Halorhodospira halochloris: one gene and its partner. Each later gene encodes a partner of the first gene's protein in a complex. Links are inferred from orthologs where the notes say so. Each region holds a gene or a part of one and is shown on either strand. Other genes may lie near its edges. The genes, in order: HH1059_RS03905 and accD.

Region 1 (9,237 bases):
GCCAGTCAGCGCCCAGCGAGCGGCTAACGGATTGGTGCCGCAGCTGCGTGAGACACTCAGCACCTATGCCGATGGTTTAAGTCGGGTTGAGGTAAAGTATACCCATCCGCAGGCTCAAGCGCGCCTGCTTCTCGGCCCCGAATGGACTGTGCTGCCGAGTGATGATCTGCTTGAGCGTTTGCAGAGCCTAGTTGAGGATAAGGTTGAGATTGCCTATCCGCAGGCCAATTAGGTGTGTGCATCGGTTAGCCATGCCAGAGTTACCGGCTCCCCGTCACCACGGTTATCAAGGCTTTCTACCACCCGCCAAGCGTCGCTGAAGTCGTCGTCTTTGGTCCATTCATTGTATGTTATAAGGGTAGGGATCCCGGCTTTATTAGCTGCGGCTAAGCCGTTTACGGAATCCTCCAGGGCCAGGCAATTGTCTGGCGGCAGGCACAGCCTCTCAACTGCAAGTTGGTAAGCCTCTGGATCGGGTTTCTTGGCGCTTACATCTTCGCCGCAAATCAGCAGGGAGAAATAGTGGCGCTGTTTAGCTGGTAGGACGTACTCGAATAAGGCCTCTACACTCTCTCTGGCGCTGGTGGTTACTATGGCCAGAGTGGTGCCGCTCGAGTAAGCCTCTTCAATCAGTCGTGTCACCCCAGGCCGCGGTTTGATCGCGCCGGAGCGCAGGATATCTGTGTAATGGTGCCCTTTCTCCCGGTGGAGCTGTTGTGCATACTCGGCAAGAGTTTGGTTGCAATGCTCAGGTGGTGGGGTGCGCTTAAGCTGCTCTAGGATGCGTTCTCTACCTCCTGGCACTGCGGTAAGCAGGCGGCGGTATTCATCTTTGCTCCAGCGCCAGGGTAGGTTATGGGCGGCAAAGGTTTTGTTGAAGGCGGGCAGATGTCCTTGACCTTCGGTATCGGCGAGAGTGCCATCAACATCGAACAGTAGAGCTTGTGGGTTGTGTAAAATACTCATAAAGTTTGGCGGTCGACTTTTATCTTAAGTACGACGCTATCTCCCTTGTGGGTCAAATTGAGCACAGACTGAGCACAGGTAAAAATTTAGCACTAATGCTAAGGAGCTGGTACCTATGGCGCAAACGGCACAGAAGTACTCTGCGCAATTTAAGGAGAAGTTGGTTGAGATGGTTCGCGCAGGCCATAGTCCGAGTGATTTGGCCCAAAAATATACGCCATCTGCGAAGACCATCCAGCGCTGGTACCAGCAGGCGGTAGGCTCCGGGGAGCTGGATAGTGGGCAACCGGAGAAGCAGGATAAACAGGGGCAACATACGGACCAGATACCGCCACCTAATGAGGCTCGGGTACCAAATGGCGGGCAAGTAACTAAAGATGGCCAGGCACCAGAGAAGGTAACCAAAGATGGCCCTAAAGAGGGTCCTAGAGAGGGCCAGACACCCACAAAGACACCAGCAGCAAATAGTCGGGCTCCTGCAAAAGGCCGGAAAGCTACAAAGGGCCAGGCAACGACGAGGGATGGGTCCGCCAAAAAAGGGCCCACGCCCAAGAATGACTCGGCATCAGCGGAGGTTCTCAAAGAGCAGGGCTCAGCCAATCCCGTGGGTCAGCCAGAGAGCCAGAAGTCTGATAATGGGGCAGCTGCACAACAGCAATCCGCCACTGCTCAACCAGCCGCGCTTGCTCAGTCATCCACCCAAACTGATGAACCTCAGCAGGGGGCACCAAAAAAGGCCGGCAATGCTGATAAGGATAGATTAAAGCGTGGCCGGAAATGGCTCCGTAAGGGGGATGAAGTACGCCGGCGGCGTGGTGCAGAGGCGGCTCTACCTGCTTACACTGAGGCTATTGAGCTGCTGGAGATGGCTGCCCGCGACAGTGATGATAAAGCGACTCGGCGTGAGTGGGGGATAGCCCTGGAGAGGCTCGGCGATGCGGTATTTGCTACCGAGGGGCCGGGAGCAGCTCTGACCTACTATGAGCAGTGGCATGAGGTCGCCGAAGCATTGGTTGCCGAGCACGGCGGCATACAGGCGCGGCAGGACTGGAGTACTGCTTTACAACGGCTGGCGCGGGCTATTGAGATAAGCGATTCGCCCGAGCGCGCCTTGACCTATTATCGCCAGGCAGCAGAGCTATGCGAAGAGCTGGCTAATGAGCAGCATGATACCGGGCAGCAGGATGCCAAGGACGCCCGCCTGAGTTGGGCGCAGGCCCTGGATAGGCTGGCCGTGAATGTTGAGCGAGTAGCAGGCACCGAGTCAGCCCTGCCTCACTTTAGACGGGCCCTTAGTCTGCGCGAGGAGTTATGTGGTAGTAGTACCACTTTGCCAGCGCAGATACCCCAGAATCTGGCGCAACAGCTAGCGCGCGAGGCAGCGGCCCACTTTGCGCAGATGCATCAAGGCATGTTCGAGCATACCACTACCGGATATGCCCCCCGCCCGGCACTATCTTATGGGCAAACCAGCCCAGAAGAAGGCTATCTTGCTCAGCATAAAAGGCATACTGGTGAGAGCGGTGCAGCTCCTGCACATGCCCAAGTGGGCAGCCATGCAGATAGCGGGGCTTATAGTAGCGGTTCGGCTACCGGCGGTCGGCACCGAGTGGAGGCCTTTGATGCCGCAGAAGACCCGGGTCAACCGCTCGTTGATAGGGGGTTAGAGCATGCCCGCCGGGGCGATCAGCTCTACGAGCATTCTGGCCCTGGTGCGGCTATACCAGCCTATCGGCGAGCTATCGAGTTGCTTGAGGAGGCGGCTAGGACAACCGAAGAGGCCGAGACGTGTCGGGAATGGGGGGTAACATTAGAGCGTCTCGGTGATGCTTTGCTTGAGGAAGAAGGCCCGGATGAGGCCCTACCTTACTATCAGCACTGGTGTGAAATCGCTGAGACCCTCGCTGCAGAACAAAACAGCGTCCGTGCCTATCGCGATTACAGCGTGGCACTGAGCCGGGTGGGCTATGCCTTGCACTCATCGGAGGCCCCCCAAGCGGCCATGAGCTACTATCAAAAGGCTCTCGAGTTGCGCGAGGAGCTGGCCGCCGAACAGGGTACTACCGAAGCTAAAAAGGACTGGGCGTTGGCCCTGGAGCGCTTCGGCAGTGTCATAGAAGAGGTTGATGGGGCCCAGGCAGCGCTGCCGCGTTATATGCAAGCCCTGGAGTTGCGTCGTGAGGTCGCGGAGCGCCAGCCTCAAGATATCGCGGCGCGCCGGGCCTATGGTTTGGCTAATGAGCGGGCCGGTATGGCAGTTCTGACGGCGAACGGCCCTGAAGAGGCATTGCCTTACTTTCAGGCGCTCGCCGATGTCTTCACCCAGCTGGAGGAAGAGCTGGGCACCAGAGAGGCTGCCGAAGAGCGTGAGAAAGCGGATACCATGCTCGGCAAGATACAGATGGCTGTGATGTAGCCTGAGTTAAGCGCTTACTATGCGGTTGGCTATTTCGCCAAGGCCCTCTATATAGCACCTAGTTATATCTCCGGGTTGCAGGTATTCAGGTGGCTGGCGTGCGAAGCCGACTCCGGAGGGGGTTCCGGTGGCTATTATATCCCCTGCTTGCAGAGTCATGACATTGGCTAGGGTGGCAATTATCTCTGGTATGCGAAAGACCATATCTCGGGTGTTGCCGTCCTGCTTTAATTGATCATTGACGTAACTGCGGACGGTTAGGTTGTGAGGGTCATGTAACTGGTCAGCTGTTGTGATCCAGGGTCCCATGGGGCAGCTGCCGTCCATCGACTTGCCAAGGAAGAACTGCTTGTGACGGAACTGAAGATCGCGCGCTGATAGGTCATTGACTACTGTATAGCCAAATATGTGGTCAAAGGCGCGTTCTTTAGCAATATATCTGCCACCCTTGCCTATGATCAGAGCAAGTTCGACCTCCCAGTCAAGCTGTTGGGTCACTTGCTCGTCCAATACGATATCGCTGTATGGACCGATAACAGCGGTAGTTGCCTTAGTAAATAGCACTGGATACTCAGGCAGTTCCAGCTCTCTGCCCTTTGCCCGTAGCGACTCCTCAGCGTGTTCGGCATAGTTCATGCCAAGGCAGATGATGTTGCGGCGCGGGTAAGGTATTGGGGCCAGAAATGCCAATTCATCCAGCCCCGCTCTGGACCAACTATCTGATTGCTCGAGAAGTGTTTCAACCTCTCCTGTAGCGAGGGCGTCGCCCAGATTGGCCGGTTGCGGCGAGACAGCCCAGCAGCTGTCACTCTCTTGAATTGCAATGTGGTGCTTGTTTCGGTAGCTGACTGTAGTAATACGCATGGATTCCACCTGGCAAAAAAACCTACTTGTTTGCGGCACCCTTATCTGGAAACCACAGGATCCTTACTCCCGGCCGTGAACTGTACCTGTTATCGCAGCCAAAACCTGCCACGGCAACCGGCTTGCCATCAATATAAATCAGTGGCTTAGAGCTGCGCTCCCAGGGCGGTACGGCGAGGCTCTGGTAGAGGCGTTTGCGTCTTCTAGTGTCTCTTTTGCTGTCTTCATCTGCCAGCTGGGCAGGCAGATGGGCTGCGCTGTTTGGTGGCCAGCGTACTTCGAGGTTGCTGCGCAGGTATCTGGGGTCAAGGCCGCGAGCAGGGGAGAGTCGAGCCTCAAGGGTGCCGCCTGGCAGTTCCAGTGGTTCTTGAGGCTGCCACTGCCATCTGTTGCTAAGTGCCCCGGACTGCCCCGCTTGCATCGATTGGCCAGGGTGGGGAGAAGGCCTGGCGTCACCGGATAAGACGTTATGGTGCTCGTTGCTGCGAGGATCAAGGCAGAGGTATAGGTGGTCACGGAAGCGGCGCACCACCGCATCGGCCCAGGTCAGCACTGGGTTGGCGTCAGCTGCAGCATAAATCAAGCTATGCAAGCCGCTAATCAGATGCTCGCGCGGGGGTGGACGGACGCCGGAACACTCTAGCCAGCGCCTGACTATTGCTAGTCGGCGCTGTTCGTTGAGTTCGGCTAAGCGGCAGACACTTGGGTATCCGCGGGGGGCACGGACATAACGTAGGTCAGCGTCGAGGTAATGGTTAAGTAGCTGACGGTCACGGTTAATCGAGGCTGCACTGGAGTTGAGCCGCTTAGCGGCATCTGGCCAGCGTCGCTTGAGTTGCGGTATTACGCTCTGGCGTATATAAACCCGGTCGAAGGATGACTCGGAGTTGGCTGGGTCGTCGATCCAGGGCAGGTGGTTGCTATGGACATACTCATCAATGTCTTCAGCCCTTACCCCTAGTAATGGTCGGGCGATAGTTGATTTTGCCAAAGGTCGGTGGGGGGGGATGGCGCTTAGCGTGTTGAGGCCGCCACCGCGTAAGGCGCGGAGCAGAAATGTCTCAGCTTGATCGTCGGCATGGTGGGCTAGGATCAAGCAGTTGCCCGGCTCAAGGGCTTCGGTGTATGCAGCGTAACGTGCTCGTCGGGCGGCTGCCTCAAGGCCATCATGACTGTTCTGATCTACCTGCACCGCGGAGACAACCAAGGGTATTCCAAGATCGCTGCAGAACCTTTGGCAGTGTTGGGCCCAATTTGCCGATTCTGCGTGCAAGCCATGATCAACATGGATGGCGCTAAGCTCAGCGCTAAGCTGGCGCCGCTGGCGGGCTAAACAGTGCAGCAAGGCAGTGGAGTCGCGCCCGCCACTGAACCCTACTCGCAAGCCTGTAGCGTGTGGTGCTAATCGATTTAGCTGTGCGGCTAGTCGAGCTGGTTCAAGCACGTCCGCTCCGCCTACTCCTTGGGTTGGCCTATCTGCGCTAGGCGCTGATGGCGGTCGGTTACGAGCTGCTCAGGGGTCATAGTCAATAGCCGCTCCAGTTCCTCGCGCAGTATCTCCCGCATGGTGTTGGCCATGGATTCATAATCACGGTGAGCTCCGCCTAGTGGCTCAGGAATGACCCTGTCGATAATGCCTAAGTCATGGAGCCGGTCGGCCACCATCTGCATCGCCTCGGCCGCCTCCGATGCGCGCTCGGAACTCTTCCACAGGATAGAGGCGCAACCCTCGGGAGAGATTACCGAGTAGACCGAATAGCGCAGCATGAGCAGCCGGTTGCCAACACTTATAGCCAATGCTCCACCAGAACCGCCTTCTCCGGTTACTATGCAGATTATCGGCACCCGCAATTGGGCCATCTCTGCTAGGTTGCGGGCTATTGCTTCACTCTGGCCGCGCTCCTCAGCGCCCACCCCAGGGTAGGCCCCGGGTGTATCGATGAAAGTGATAATAGGTAGGCTGAACCTCTCAGCCATGTGCATCAGCCGGAGAGCCTTGCGGTATCCCTCAGGGCGCGGCATGCCAAAATTGCGCGCTACCTTTTCACGCGTGTCGCGTCCCTTTTGTTGGCCGATGACCATGACCGGTCGCCCCTCAAAGCGGCCAAGCCCGCCGGCGATGGCTCCATCATCAGCAAAAGCGCGGTCGCCATGCAGCTCTTGGAAGTCGGTAAACAGGTGCTCGACATAATCGAAAAAATGCGGGCGCTCAGGATGGCGCGCAAGCTGAACTATTTGCCATGCGCTCAGAGATGAAAATATCTTCTCGGTAAGGGCCTGGCTCTTCTCTTCCAAGCGCTGGATTTCCTCGTTGATATTTATCTCGCTATCCTGGCCGACATTGCGCAGCTCTTCAATCTTGGCTTCAAGCTCCGCTATAGGCTGCTCAAAATCGAGAAAATTCTTGCTCATCAGCACTCCACAGGCAGCATTGATATCCTTACCGCCCAATGATAGCACCCGCAGGAAGCGTTTCGAAGCTGCCGTTTGCTAATCGGCCAATTGGTTGCCCCGGTTTGGAAGAGGCAGTGAATCAATCCCCGGAGGCTTCATGGCGTCATCCCTGGCGCCATGATCTTAACCACCGGGGCATCCAATGGGCTCCGGGGAGTTTTATAGCAGCTAATTACCCAAGGCGGCGCCGGTAAGCCGCGAAGATTTCTGTTGGACCTGGATCTTTGCGGGTTTTCACGATTAGCGTCTGGCGTTCGCTGCGGTGAGCACCAGTCTCTTGCACTATTGTCTCATAGAGTGCTTGCGCGGCACTTGGAGCGGCTGTGTGAGCTTGGGTATTAAGCAGAGACTGAGGGTCGATCTCTATCTCGATTGGACAGCCGTCGGTCGTGGTTAGAGCCATTGTCCAGTTGTATTCGCCTGGTTGCGGAGGGCGTAAAGCAACCCCGTCAGCCTCGGCATCAGCGGGGGCGAAGAGGGGCTCAGCGAACGCTGCGGCCATTGCTCGCAGCGACTCTATTACCGGTCGGTATAGCTCGTAATCACTGTCGCTAGTCATCGGTCAATTCCAGCTTGAGGCGTAATGCGTGCTGCTCGGCCTGCTCATAAAGGCCGGTTTCAGGGCGTCCATTGAATCCGACATAGCTGTGCCGACCGAAGCGTTCCAGCCTTTGCAGAACTGCTTGGGCTGACTGCGCAGAATCTGCGCTTAGTGCCAGAATCGGTTCGCCGTAGCCGCCGGTGGTGCTCCATGCTACAGTCTCTCCAGCAACCGGTGGCGAGCGACGGAAGATGCAGGCTTGGGCGTCCTCTAAGGCTTGCTCGATATCTGCCTCGCTACCCACTATCAATTTTGCTCTCCCTTCGGCCTCGTTAAGTTCGCGCACGTCGACTTCGCCTTTGAACACCTGTCTGGCTACGCTGGGCAACCCCTCGGCCGATCCTTCGCTGGCTTTAACAAGCGATACTTGTTCAGCAAGTTGTATCTCGCGCAAGGTGTTTACCCGTTCACCCCGAGCAAGTTGGCGGTAGGCGTGGTGGTCTGGATCTATCTCAAGCTTTTCAGGTCGCTCCTCCAGGTTAATAGTGGCGCTCTTTGTTTGTCCCGGCTGAAGAGCTATTTCGTGCTGGTGGCGGGCCTCCGCGCCATGGATAACTATTGGTACTAAGCTAGGGTAAGCATGCTCCGGCCAGTGGAGTTCGAGCTCTACTGCGTAGCCTTGATCAAGGCTGTGGGCAGTGGCGCTTGTGAGTCTTAGCTCTGGGGTCTGCTCGGTAGTTAGAAACCAAAAGAAAAGATCATTGACCTGTTCTGCATCTTTGCCGCTGCGCCTAGCTGTCTCGGCAAATGTGTGGCGCAGATCGTGCCAGCCGGCCCACTGATGGCGGTGCGTTTGATAAAAATCGCGAACTGCCTCGGTAAATACCTCGTCACCGAATTGTCTTTTCAGGGTGTGGAAGAGAAAGGCGCCGCGTTGATAGCCAACGATGTCATCTATTCTCGATTGCTTGTGGCGAAAGTTTACCAACGGGTAATTCATGTCCTCTGGCAAAGCGGCCTGATCGCGGAGCCAATCGCCACGCATGCGTTTCGCCTCTGCCTTGCTGCGCTGCTGGGCTTGGTAATAGTCGCCCATATACTGGGTTAGGGCTTCACTCCAGTTGCCATCACTGTGGTCGGTATAGACGCCCCGTCCCCACCAGTTATGGACAACCTCATGGGCCAAAGAGGTAGTGGGGATGAATGGCAGCTGCAATACCTCCTCACCTATGTAAGTAAACCCCGCAAAGGCTAGGCCTACCGGCAGAGGGGCAGCTACTACCGAATAGCTGCTGTGAGCAGCAGGCCCTATCCATTCGCTGTAGGTGTCGAAATATTCGCCGGTATATTCGAGATAGCGCTCGCTAAGCTGCCCTAGATGCTCAGGAAAGAATGTATAGACACGGCCGTGCTGAGTCTGGCGTGATTCCTTTTGCCAATCTCCACCAACCACGGTTATACCGGCTGCCGGTTCACTGTGATTGAATGTCACCCGGCGCATGCCATTACTGCGGCTCTCCTCGCCCCGGTCGCCTTCGGCAACAACCTGAAGTTGCTCGGGGAGAGTGACGGTAAGCTCATAACCAAAGGGTTGCGGGCTAATCCGCGGGTACCAGCCACTGGCAGGCGTCAACAGTACGCTATCTTGCCGGATATGGGCGGGCAAATTGGCTGCGCTGGCCATAGGGGCCCCACTCCAAGAGATCTTGGCATAAGCTCCCTGCTGCGGCTCTATCGTTATGCCTCGCGCACCAAGCCTTTCTGCTTGGGCATTTTCAGCCTTTGTGCTAGTGATAGTAAAGCCTGGCCCTAGAGCCAGGGTTACCGGCTTGCCGTCTTCCAGCTCGAGCCTCATCGTGCCGCTGAGTTCGTTCCGCTCTAGGTCAATCGATACCTCTATACTCGCTTGTGGGGGGGTGCTGTCACTGTTCTGGGGGCTGCAACCCCACACTCCCAACAGCGCAATGGTTAGGGCTAGAATTCTTATCATCTCTAC
Region 2 (9,379 bases), 290 kb from region 1 along the record:
CTCGGTAAGTCGGAGCACGCCGAGAGGGTTGAGCGGGCTGTCGGGCAGGTCCTTGAGGAGGGGCTGCGGACGGCTGATTTGCAGGGGGGGAGTCGGGTTGTGGGGACGGTTGAGATGGGGGAGGCGGTGGTGGGGAGGTTGTAAGCTTTTGGGGGTGCCCAAGCTGCTTATGAAGCGTTACACTTGCACTGCATACTACGACTATAACGGCGTTGGCTGCATCTGGCAGCCACGCAAGGAGTTCAGCTAAAACGGGGGGCCGCGATAGACCATGAGTAAGACATACGACGTAGCCGTAGTCGGCGCCACTGGGGCGGTGGGCGAGGTGATGCTGCAGATATTGGCCGAGCGCAACTTCCCCGTAGGTCGGGTCTATCCTCTGGCGAGTAGCCGCTCGGCTGGCGGTCAGCTGGAGTTTGCCGGCGAGCAGCTGACCATTGAAGACTTGGCCGAGTTCGACTTTAGCAAGGTGCAGATAGCGCTGTTCTCCGCCGGCGGGTCTATTTCGGCTGAACATGCCCCGCGGGCGGCTCAGGCCGGTGCGGTGGTTATTGATAACACCTCGTACTTTCGCTACGACGACGATATCCCGCTTGTGATCCCCGAGGTCAATCCCCACGCCGCTGCTGGGTACAAGAAACGGGGCATAATAGCCAATCCCAACTGCTCAACTATCCAGATGTTGGTGGCCTTAAAACCGCTCCACGACGCGGCGGCGATTGAGCGGATCAATGTGGCTACGTATCAGGCGGTCTCAGGTAGCGGCAAGCCGGCGATAGATGAACTCGATGCTCAGACGCGGGCGATCATTGCCGGACAGGAGCCGCAGTGCGAGGTCTACCCTAAGCCTATAGCATTTAATTGCCTGCCCCATATTGATGACTTTCAGGATAATGGCTATACCAAGGAAGAGATGAAGATGGTCTGGGAGACGGTCAAGATCCTGGAAGACTCCTCGGTTAAGGTAAATCCGACCGCTGTAAGGGTGCCGGTCTACTATGGCCACTCCGAGGCCGTGCATATAGAGACCCGTGAGAAACTCAGCGTCGAGAAGGCGCGCGAGGTGTTGAGTGCTGCACCCGGTATCGAGCTGCTTGATGAGCGTGCGGCGGGGGGCTATCCGACTGCCCTAACCGAGGGTGAGGGGCGCGATGCTGTATACGTCGGGCGCATTCGCGAAGATATCACCCACGAGCGCGGTTTGGATTTCTGGGTGGTTGCCGATAACTTGCGCAAGGGCGCTGCGCTAAATAGCGTACAGATCGCAGAACTCATGATCGAGCGCCACATCTGATCAGCAGCGCTTGGAGGGGAGTCGTGCGCAAAGCATTCCAAGTCGCCGTCGTTATAGCCGGTTTAAGCATAGCGGCGGGAACCCATGCAGCGGAACCGCGACTAGGTACCATTGAGTCCCGCTCCCAAGCGGGAGAGCCGGTTTCGGCGCGGATTCCCCTTCGTGACATAGAAACCGATCAGCTGGATGAGTTTGAGGTCGAACTGGCCCCGAGTAGGGTATTTGAACGGGCCGGGATTCAACGTCAGGATGAGCTCTCCCTGCTCTCTTTCGAGATAGTTACCGAAGGTGAGGATGCCCCCTATATCGAGGTGAGCAGCGATGAGCCGGTTGATCTGCCACTGCTCGATTTCCTCGTCCGCATTAGCTGGCCGCAAGGCGATCTGACTCGTGAGTACACGTTACTGCTTGAGGAGCCGACCACGGTAGCCGAAGCGCGGGAGAGGCGTGAGCGGGCTGAGCGCGAAGAAGAGCAACGGCAGGCTGAGGCTGAGCTTGAGTCTGCCGAGGAAGAGGCCGAACGTGATGCGCGGGGCCGTTCAGCCTATGGCCCGGTTGAAGAGGGGGATACGCTGTGGAGCATCGCCGAGCAGCACCGTCCCGACGACTCGGTGACCGTCGCTCAGACCATGCTGGCAATCCAGCGACTTAATCCTCACGCCTTCGCCGACGATAATGTCAACGACCTTCTAAGCGGTTGGTGGCTGCGTCTGCCGGATGAAGAAGAGATCAAGCAGCTGAGTGCTGCTGAGGCTCAGTCTATTTATGAGGACCACCTAGCTGCCTGGGTGCCGCCTGCTGAGCGCCGGGCCGCTGCAGAGGAGTGGGATCCGCAAGCACCAATCCCAGAGATTGATGAGCCGGTCCCGGATGTTGCTGAGCGGGAGGCACGGCTGCGGGTTGTGGCCATGGATGATAAGGGCACAGACGAGGTCTTGGCCCTGCTTGATGCCGACCTTGAACCCTCTGAGGCCAATTTGAGTCGCCTGCAGGGAGCGGTCGCCGCCATGCGCGAAGAGCGCGAGAGCCTGCGGGCGGAGCGGGATAATCTGCAGGATCGGGTGCGTGACCTAGGTGAACGGGTTGAAGCCCTAGAGCGGCTCCTCGATTTGTCTATGGACGATATCTTGCCGCCGCCCCAAGAGCCGACCCCACGGGCACCGATACCCGAAGTGGGGATGCTTGAGGAGGAGTTGCCGAGGCCGGAGCCTGCACCTGAGCCGGAGCCGACACCCGAGCCCGAGCCGGAACCGGAGGTAGCCGAGGAGGAGCGCGGCGAAGCGCCTTGGTGGGCGAGCATGCTGGCTGATGTCGAAGAGCTGGATGTTGCCCCTGAGGATATAACCGCGGCGCACTTGTGGGAGGAAGATACCTTACGTCAGCGCGCCCTTATTGCCCTTGGTTTAACGCTGGTGGCTATATCGGCGATAACTGGTTTAATCGCCTACCGCCGACGCAAGCAGATGCAGACTCGGCAGAGTCCGCGAAAGCGCTTTGATCCGGCGGATTTCGGCCTGTCTGATGAGCAGGAGCAATCTTACTCGCGACGTGACCCGCTCGATTTGGCTGAAGACTATATAGCCGACGATGAGTTTAATAACGCCCGTCAGATCCTTGAGCGGGGCATCCATCGTGAGCCCCACCGAGCCGATCTGCGTCTGAAGCTTCTCGATGTGCTGGCCAATCTAAATGAGCGCGATGCCTTCATGGATCAGGCTCAGGAGCTTTATGATCGGACCCGCTCGGATAGCGACCCGGTGTGGCAGACGGCGCTTAATATCGGTCGCCGATTTGCCCCTGATTCGCCCTTATTTGGTGGCCTGGCGGCGGGTGCTGCTACCGCCGCAGCGGCGGCAGATGGCGATCCCTACGGCGCTAGGGATAACGACTTAGCAGGTGAGGGAGAGGATGATCTCGATTCCAAGCCTGATCTAGAGGCCCTGGACCTTGGTTTTGACGATGAGGATGAGGGTCAGCAATCAGCCGGCGCTGATGATGACTTCGATCGGCGCTTGGATGAGGCATTTGGCGGCGAAGATGATCAGGAGCCTGAACCGGCGATGCAGCAGGATCCTGAGCAGAGCGCAGCGGCTCAGGATGCAGCGGATGATCTCTTCGGTCAGGGCGAAGATGATGCCGACAGCGGCTACGATGAGCTTGAAGAGATGGACATCGATGGACTGCTCAGTGAAGAGGGCTTCGACGACGAATCTGAACCTGATCAGCAACCCGCCGCTGGTGATGCAGAAGCGGAGCCCGCCGATCAAGGTGCTGCTGATGGCGAGTCCGGCGATGATTTCGATGAATTGCTTGGGGCAACAGAGCAGCAGGCCGAGTCTGAGCAGACAGAGCAAGCCGCGGATAGTGATGCCGACACCGAGGAGAGCTCAGCGGACGAGGAGGATGAGCTGCCCGATGATGATGAGTTGAGTCTCGGGCCAGGCGAGGGCGATCAGTCGGATACTATGCTCGATTTGGCACGCGCCTATATCGACTTGGGCGATGAGGCAAGTGCTCGTGAGATGCTTGAAGAGGTAATTGAAAAAGGTACCGAGAGCCAGCGCGAGAGTGCCCGCGAGATCCTCTCGGAGCTTGGCTCCTAGACTATTTGGAAGGCGGATAGAGCGGTTTGGGCTGCACTGAGGACCGGCAAGCGCCGCGGATAGCGCTAATCGTCGAGTACGATGGTAGTGGCTTTAGCGGTTGGCAGCGCCAACACCACGCCCTATCTGTGCAGGAGGTGCTTGAGCAAGCCCTATCTAAGGTGGCCGCGGATCGGGTTGAGGTCAGTTGTGCTGGGCGCACGGATGCCGGCGTGCATGCCGCGCACCAGGTGGTGCACTTCGATCCTCCGGTGGAGCGTGAGCTGCATGCCTGGGTCCTGGGTTCTAATGCCAACCTTCCGCAGGCGGTTAGCGTGATTTGCGCCTATGAGGTGGATAGGGATTTCCACGCTCGCTATAAGGCCGTGCGCAGGGCCTACCGTTACTACTTCTTCTGCCGGCGGGCGCGGCCGGCAATTTGGTGTAACCGGGTGGCTTGGACACATCGTGAGCTCGATGCTGAGCTGATGCACACCGCAGCTCAGCCGTTGGTCGGCGAACACGATTTTTCCGCCTATCGGGCCGTTGCTTGTCAGGCCCCTCATGCAGTTCGCGAGGTTTACCGGCTAGATGTTTGGCGCCGTGGACAGATGGTGGTCATTGAGATCGAGGCCAATGCCTTTCTCCATCATATGGTACGTAATATCGCCGGTACCCTGCTTGCCGTCGGCTCAGGTGAGCGGGATACCGATTGGCCGCGACGTCTGCTCGTTGAGCGCGATCGTACGCGAAGTGGCATAACTGCACCGGCGGCGGGACTCTATTTGACCGGGGTTGTCTATCCTCAGCAATATGCCTTGCCCGCTTACGCCGATTTTTTGCCGTAAAGGCATCCGCCGCGGTAAGATCTGTGCCTCCTGCGCAGCTGCATATAGGGAACAACATCCGAAATGCGAACTCGCGTAAAAATTTGCGGAATCACTCGCCCGGAGGATGCTCGGGCAGCGGTAGAGGTCGGTGCCGATGCGATAGGTTTGGTGTTTTGCGATAGCAGTCCGCGCGCAGTAGATCTAGGCGAGGCGCGGGAGATAGTGGCAGAGGTACCAGCCTTTATCGCGATTGTCGGACTGTTCGTCGACCCCCGTCCCGGTTATGTCGAGGTCGCCCTTGATGAACTGCGCCTCGACACCCTGCAGTTTCATGGTAATGAGCCCCCCGAACGCTGCGCTAGTTATGGTCGTCGCTATATAAAGGCTGTCCCCATGGGTGGCGGGGTAGATCCACAGCACTATGTAGGGTGCTATGCCGGCGCCAGCGGCTTTGTTTTCGACAGCCATAAGCTTGGTGAGCGCGGTGGCAGTGGCCAGCTCTTCGATCACAATCAGCTGCCAGAGGGTGTGCAGGGTACAATTGTTGCCGGTGGCCTTCGGGCAGATAATGTAGCTGAGGTTATAAAACGCACTAGGCCGTTTGCAGTTGACGTCAGCAGTGGCGTTGAGCGACGGCCGGGGATCAAAGACCCGGAGCTTATGGCCCGGTTCCTGGCGGAGGTAGAGCGTGGCGATAGAGACCGAGATTAATCCCGAGGCTTCAGTGCACAGCGATGAGGGTCGTTTTGGCCGCTATGGCGGCCGGTTTGTCTCCGAGACCTTAATAGGCCCGCTGGAAGAGTTAACAGCCGCCTATGCCCAAGCAAAGCAGGACCCTCAATTCCATGCCGAAGTTGAGCGCGAATTAAGCTCCTTCGTAGGTCGCCCGACGCCACTCTATTTTGCGCAGAGGCTGACCGCTAACAGCGCCGGGGCGAAGATCTACTTAAAGCGTGAGGATCTTGCCCACACAGGTGCACATAAGATCAACAATACAGTTGGTCAGGCGGTGTTGGCAGCGCGCATGGGCAAAAGACGCATCATTGCCGAGACCGGGGCCGGTCAGCACGGGGTAGCAACGGCGACTGTGGCTGCGCGCTTGGGGTTAGAGTGCGTGGTTTACATGGGTGCTGATGACGTGCAGCGGCAAGCGGCTAACGTCTATCGCATGCGCCTGCTCGGCGCTGAAGTAAGGCCCGTTGAGGGGGGCACACGCACGCTTAAGGACGCCCTCAATGAGGCGATGCGCGATTGGGTGACCAATATCGACGATACTTTCTATATCATTGGTACTGTTGCGGGTCCCCACCCTTATCCTACCCTTGTGCGTGACCTGCAGCGGGTCATCGGCATTGAGGCGCGCGAGCAGATATGCGCCGCCGAGGGAGAGCTGCCTGCTGCTGTAGTCGCCTGTGTCGGTGGCGGGTCTAATGCCATCGGCATCTTTCACCCTTTCCTCGATGACCGTGGGGTCGAGCTCTATGGCGTCGAGGCCGGCGGCGAAGGTCTTGGTAGCGGCCGCCACGCCGCCCCGCTCAACGCTGGTCGCCCGGGAGTGTTGCACGGTTCGCGCAGCTACCTTATGGAATCGGCGGAGGGGCAAATTATTGGCACTCACTCTATCTCTGCCGGGCTTGACTATCCTGGTGTTGGGCCTGAGCACGCCTACCTTAAAGATATTGGTCGGGCCAACTATGTGACCATTGATGATGATGAGGCGATCGCTGCTTTTCATCGCTTGTGCCGCTGCGAGGGGATTATGCCGGCGTTGGAGAGCTCTCACGCCATAGCTTATGCTGAACAGTTGGCGGCCCGGCTCAGCCCGCAGCAGTCTATAGTGGTCAGCCTTTCGGGGCGGGGAGATAAGGATATAGCTACGGTAGCCGCACAGGAGGGCATAGAACTGTGAGTCGCATCAGCGAGCGTTTCCAGACTTGCCGCGAAGCAGGGCGCGCAGCACTAATCCCGTATATAACTGGCGGTGATCCAAGCCCTCAGCAGACGGTCGAGATTATGCATGGGCTAGTCGCCGGCGGGGCGGATATAATCGAGATCGGTGTCCCCTTCTCTGATCCCATGGCCGACGGGCCGGTTATCCAGGCTGCTTGCCTGCGGGCTTTGCAGGCTGGCACCTCGGTGCAGGATCTGTTTGCCGCCGTGCGGGAGTTTCGTCGCCAGGATACGCAGACTCCTGTCGTCTTTATGGGCTATGCCAACACTCTGGAGGCTATCGGTTATAAGAGTTATGTCGAGCAGGCCGCAGCTGCGGGTGTAGATGGCCTGTTAACGGTCGATCTGCCGCCGGATGAGGCGGGCGAGTTAACCGGGATAGCAGCCGAGGCGGGTGTTGAGTTGATCTATCTGGTTGCTCCGAATACCAGTGAGCAGCGTCTAGAGTACATCAGCAAGGCAGCCGGCGGGTTTATTTATGCGGTCGCTCTAAAGGGGGTTACCGGGGCTGCGAATCTTGATACTGATCTGGTCGCGGGGCAGGTTGCTGCTATCCGCAATGCTTCGCAGCTACCCGTTGCGGTCGGGTTTGGGGTGCGCGACCCGCAGGGTGCAGCGGCTGTGGCGCGGGTGGCAGATGGGGTTGTTGTCGGCAGCGCCCTCGTGCAGATGATCGCCGATTATGGCACTGCGCCTGATTTAGCCCAGCGCTTACAAGATGCTGCAGCTGCGCTGCGGCGCGGTATGGATGCAGCGACGCAGAGTGGAGGTAACGCATGAGTTGGTTCCAGAAGCTGATGCCGCGGCGTATTAGGACCCAGCCGGGGCCGCGCAGTCGCAGTGTTCCGGAGGGGCTGTGGACTAAGTGTGAATCCTGCCAGGGGATACTCTATAGGCCCGATCTGGAGCGCAACCTCGAGGTCTGCCCGAAGTGCTCTAGCCACATGCGCCTTAGTGCCCGCCGGCGCCTGAAGGTCTTCCTGGACGAGGGCAGTGATCCTGCCGAAATAGCCGCCGATCTACAGCCGGTTGACTTTTTGCGTTTTCGCGACAGTAAGCGGTATAAGGATCGCCTTGCTCAGGCGCAGAAACAGACCGGCGAGAAAGAGGCCTTTATCGCCATGCACGGGCGCCTGCAGGGCATGCCGGTGGTGGCGGCGGCTTTTGAGTTCTCCTTTATGGGCGGTTCGATGGGAACCGTGGTCGGCGAGCGCTTTTGCCGGGCTGCGGAGTTGGCCCGCACGCAGCGCATCCCGCTGATTTGCTTCTCTGCCTCGGGCGGGGCGCGGATGCAGGAGGCGCTCTTTTCGCTGATGCAGATGGCCAAGACCTCGGCCGCTATAAGCCGGCTCAATGAAGATCGTATCCCCTACATCTCGGTGTTGACCGATCCGACTATGGGCGGGGTTTCGGCCAGCTTAGCCACCCTCGGCGATATTATAATCGCCGAGCCAGGGGCGCTTATCGGTTTTGCTGGTCCTCGGGTAATCGAGCAGACTGTGCGTGAGACCCTGCCCGAAGGCTTCCAGCGGGCTGAATTCCTGCTCGAGCATGGCGCTATTGATCGCATCGTTGATCGGCGCCATATGCGCGATGATATAGCCTCTCTGGTGGCTAAACTCGGCCGTCTTGATGCACCCATGCGTCCGCTATGCGTGCAGTCCGACTAGGCCTACAGGCATTAGATGGCTCGCCAGGTTCAGTATAACGGTAACACCTCGACCCCCTCGGTCGCTTTGGTTGGGGGCGGCTTGCCCACCGATCTCGAGTCCTGGCTGCAGCTACTTGAGCGAGCCCATCCGCAGGAGATCGACCTGGGGTTGGAGCGAGTCGCAGCAGTAGCGCAGCACTTGAGCGAGAGGCCAGGAACGCTCGTGGGCGCTGCGGACGGCATTACAAGCCCAAATGCTGAGGTGGTTACCATTGCCGGCACCAATGGTAAGGGCAGTGTTGCCGCAATGGTTGCGGCGCTAGCGCAGAGTGCCGGTTATCGCGTAGGCCTGTATAGCTCGCCGCATTTTAGTCGTTTTAACGAGCGGGTTAAGGTTGCCGGTTTTGAGGCTGACGATGAAACGCTGATTGGTGCCCTGCGCCGGGTAGAACTGGCGCGGCAGGCCGCCGGCGTTTCGCTGACCTATTTCGAGCACACGACCCTGGCCGCCTTTGTGGTCTTCGCCGAATCCGACTGTGATCTGTGGGTGTTGGAGGTAGGGCTAGGTGGCCGCCTGGATGCGGTCAATCTAATTGATGCTGATGTTGCGGTGGTGACCAGGATAGCCCATGATCATGCTGAGTGGCTGGGCAACGATTTGGCTAGTATAGCGCGCGAGAAGGCGGGCATATTCAGATCACATAAAGCAGCTGTTATCGGCCAGGCAGACGCCCCGGATGAGTTATCTAGTATTGCGCAGAGCCTGGCTGCCGAGCCGATTTGGCAAGCGGGCAAAGATTATCATTGGTCTGCATTTTCCAGCTCTGAGTGGCACTGGAACTCGGGCTCGATCAGCCTACCGGGGCTCTCTTATCCGAGTATCCCGGGCCCTGCAGCCCTGAGTAATGCTGCTACCGCGCTGGCTGCTTTCCAGCAACTCTCCCGAGCCGGTTTAATCAGCGCGGCGGAAATAAGTGCGGCCCTCAGTCAGGTGAAGGTAATTGGGCGCTTGCAGCTGTTAGAATACTCTGGCACGCAGTGGTTATACGACGTAGCGCATAATGCTGATGGA

The links.
Region 2: the proteins of HH1059_RS03905 (region 1) and accD are in contact, whole or in part, in a solved structure (PDB 8UXZ), measured with the Escherichia coli proteins. The link is inferred for Halorhodospira halochloris from one-to-one orthologs.

Annotation. Positions count from the first base shown.
Region 1 is NZ_AP017372.2:812,774-822,010, forward strand. What follows is about bases 4,681-7,538. They hold HH1059_RS03905 (acetyl-CoA carboxylase carboxyltransferase subunit alpha), read right to left. Parts: upstream 6,659-7,538; coding sequence 5,702-6,658; downstream 4,681-5,701. Other genes in these bases: tilS (tRNA lysidine(34) synthetase TilS), read right to left, coding at 4,681-5,690; HH1059_RS03910 (hypothetical protein), read right to left, coding at 6,873-7,259; HH1059_RS03915 (M1 family metallopeptidase), read right to left, coding at 7,252-7,538. In the rest of the region: dnaE (DNA polymerase III subunit alpha), read left to right, coding at 1-232; HH1059_RS03885 (HAD-IA family hydrolase), read right to left, coding at 229-966; HH1059_RS03890 (hypothetical protein), read left to right, coding at 1,082-3,382; HH1059_RS03895 (fumarylacetoacetate hydrolase family protein), read right to left, coding at 3,389-4,246; more of tilS, read right to left, coding at 4,269-4,680; more of HH1059_RS03915, read right to left, coding at 7,539-9,231. UniProt on the Escherichia coli protein: Component of the acetyl coenzyme A carboxylase (ACC) complex. First, biotin carboxylase catalyzes the carboxylation of biotin on its carrier protein (BCCP) and then the CO(2) group is transferred by the carboxyltransferase to acetyl-CoA to form malonyl-CoA.
Region 2 is NZ_AP017372.2:1,100,023-1,109,401, forward strand. The notes cover bases 6,380-9,379. They hold accD (acetyl-CoA carboxylase, carboxyltransferase subunit beta), read left to right. Parts: upstream 6,380-7,432; coding sequence 7,433-8,326; downstream 8,327-9,379. Other genes in these bases: trpB (tryptophan synthase subunit beta), read left to right, coding at 6,380-6,615; trpA (tryptophan synthase subunit alpha), read left to right, coding at 6,612-7,436; HH1059_RS05125 (bifunctional folylpolyglutamate synthase/dihydrofolate synthase), read left to right, coding at 8,342-9,379. In the rest of the region: leuB (3-isopropylmalate dehydrogenase), read left to right, coding at 1-144; HH1059_RS05090 (aspartate-semialdehyde dehydrogenase), read left to right, coding at 272-1,294; HH1059_RS05095 (motility hub landmark protein FimV), read left to right, coding at 1,318-3,897; tRNA pseudouridine(38-40) synthase TruA, read left to right, coding at 3,924-4,724; HH1059_RS05105 (phosphoribosylanthranilate isomerase), read left to right, coding at 4,788-5,417; more of trpB, read left to right, coding at 5,395-6,379.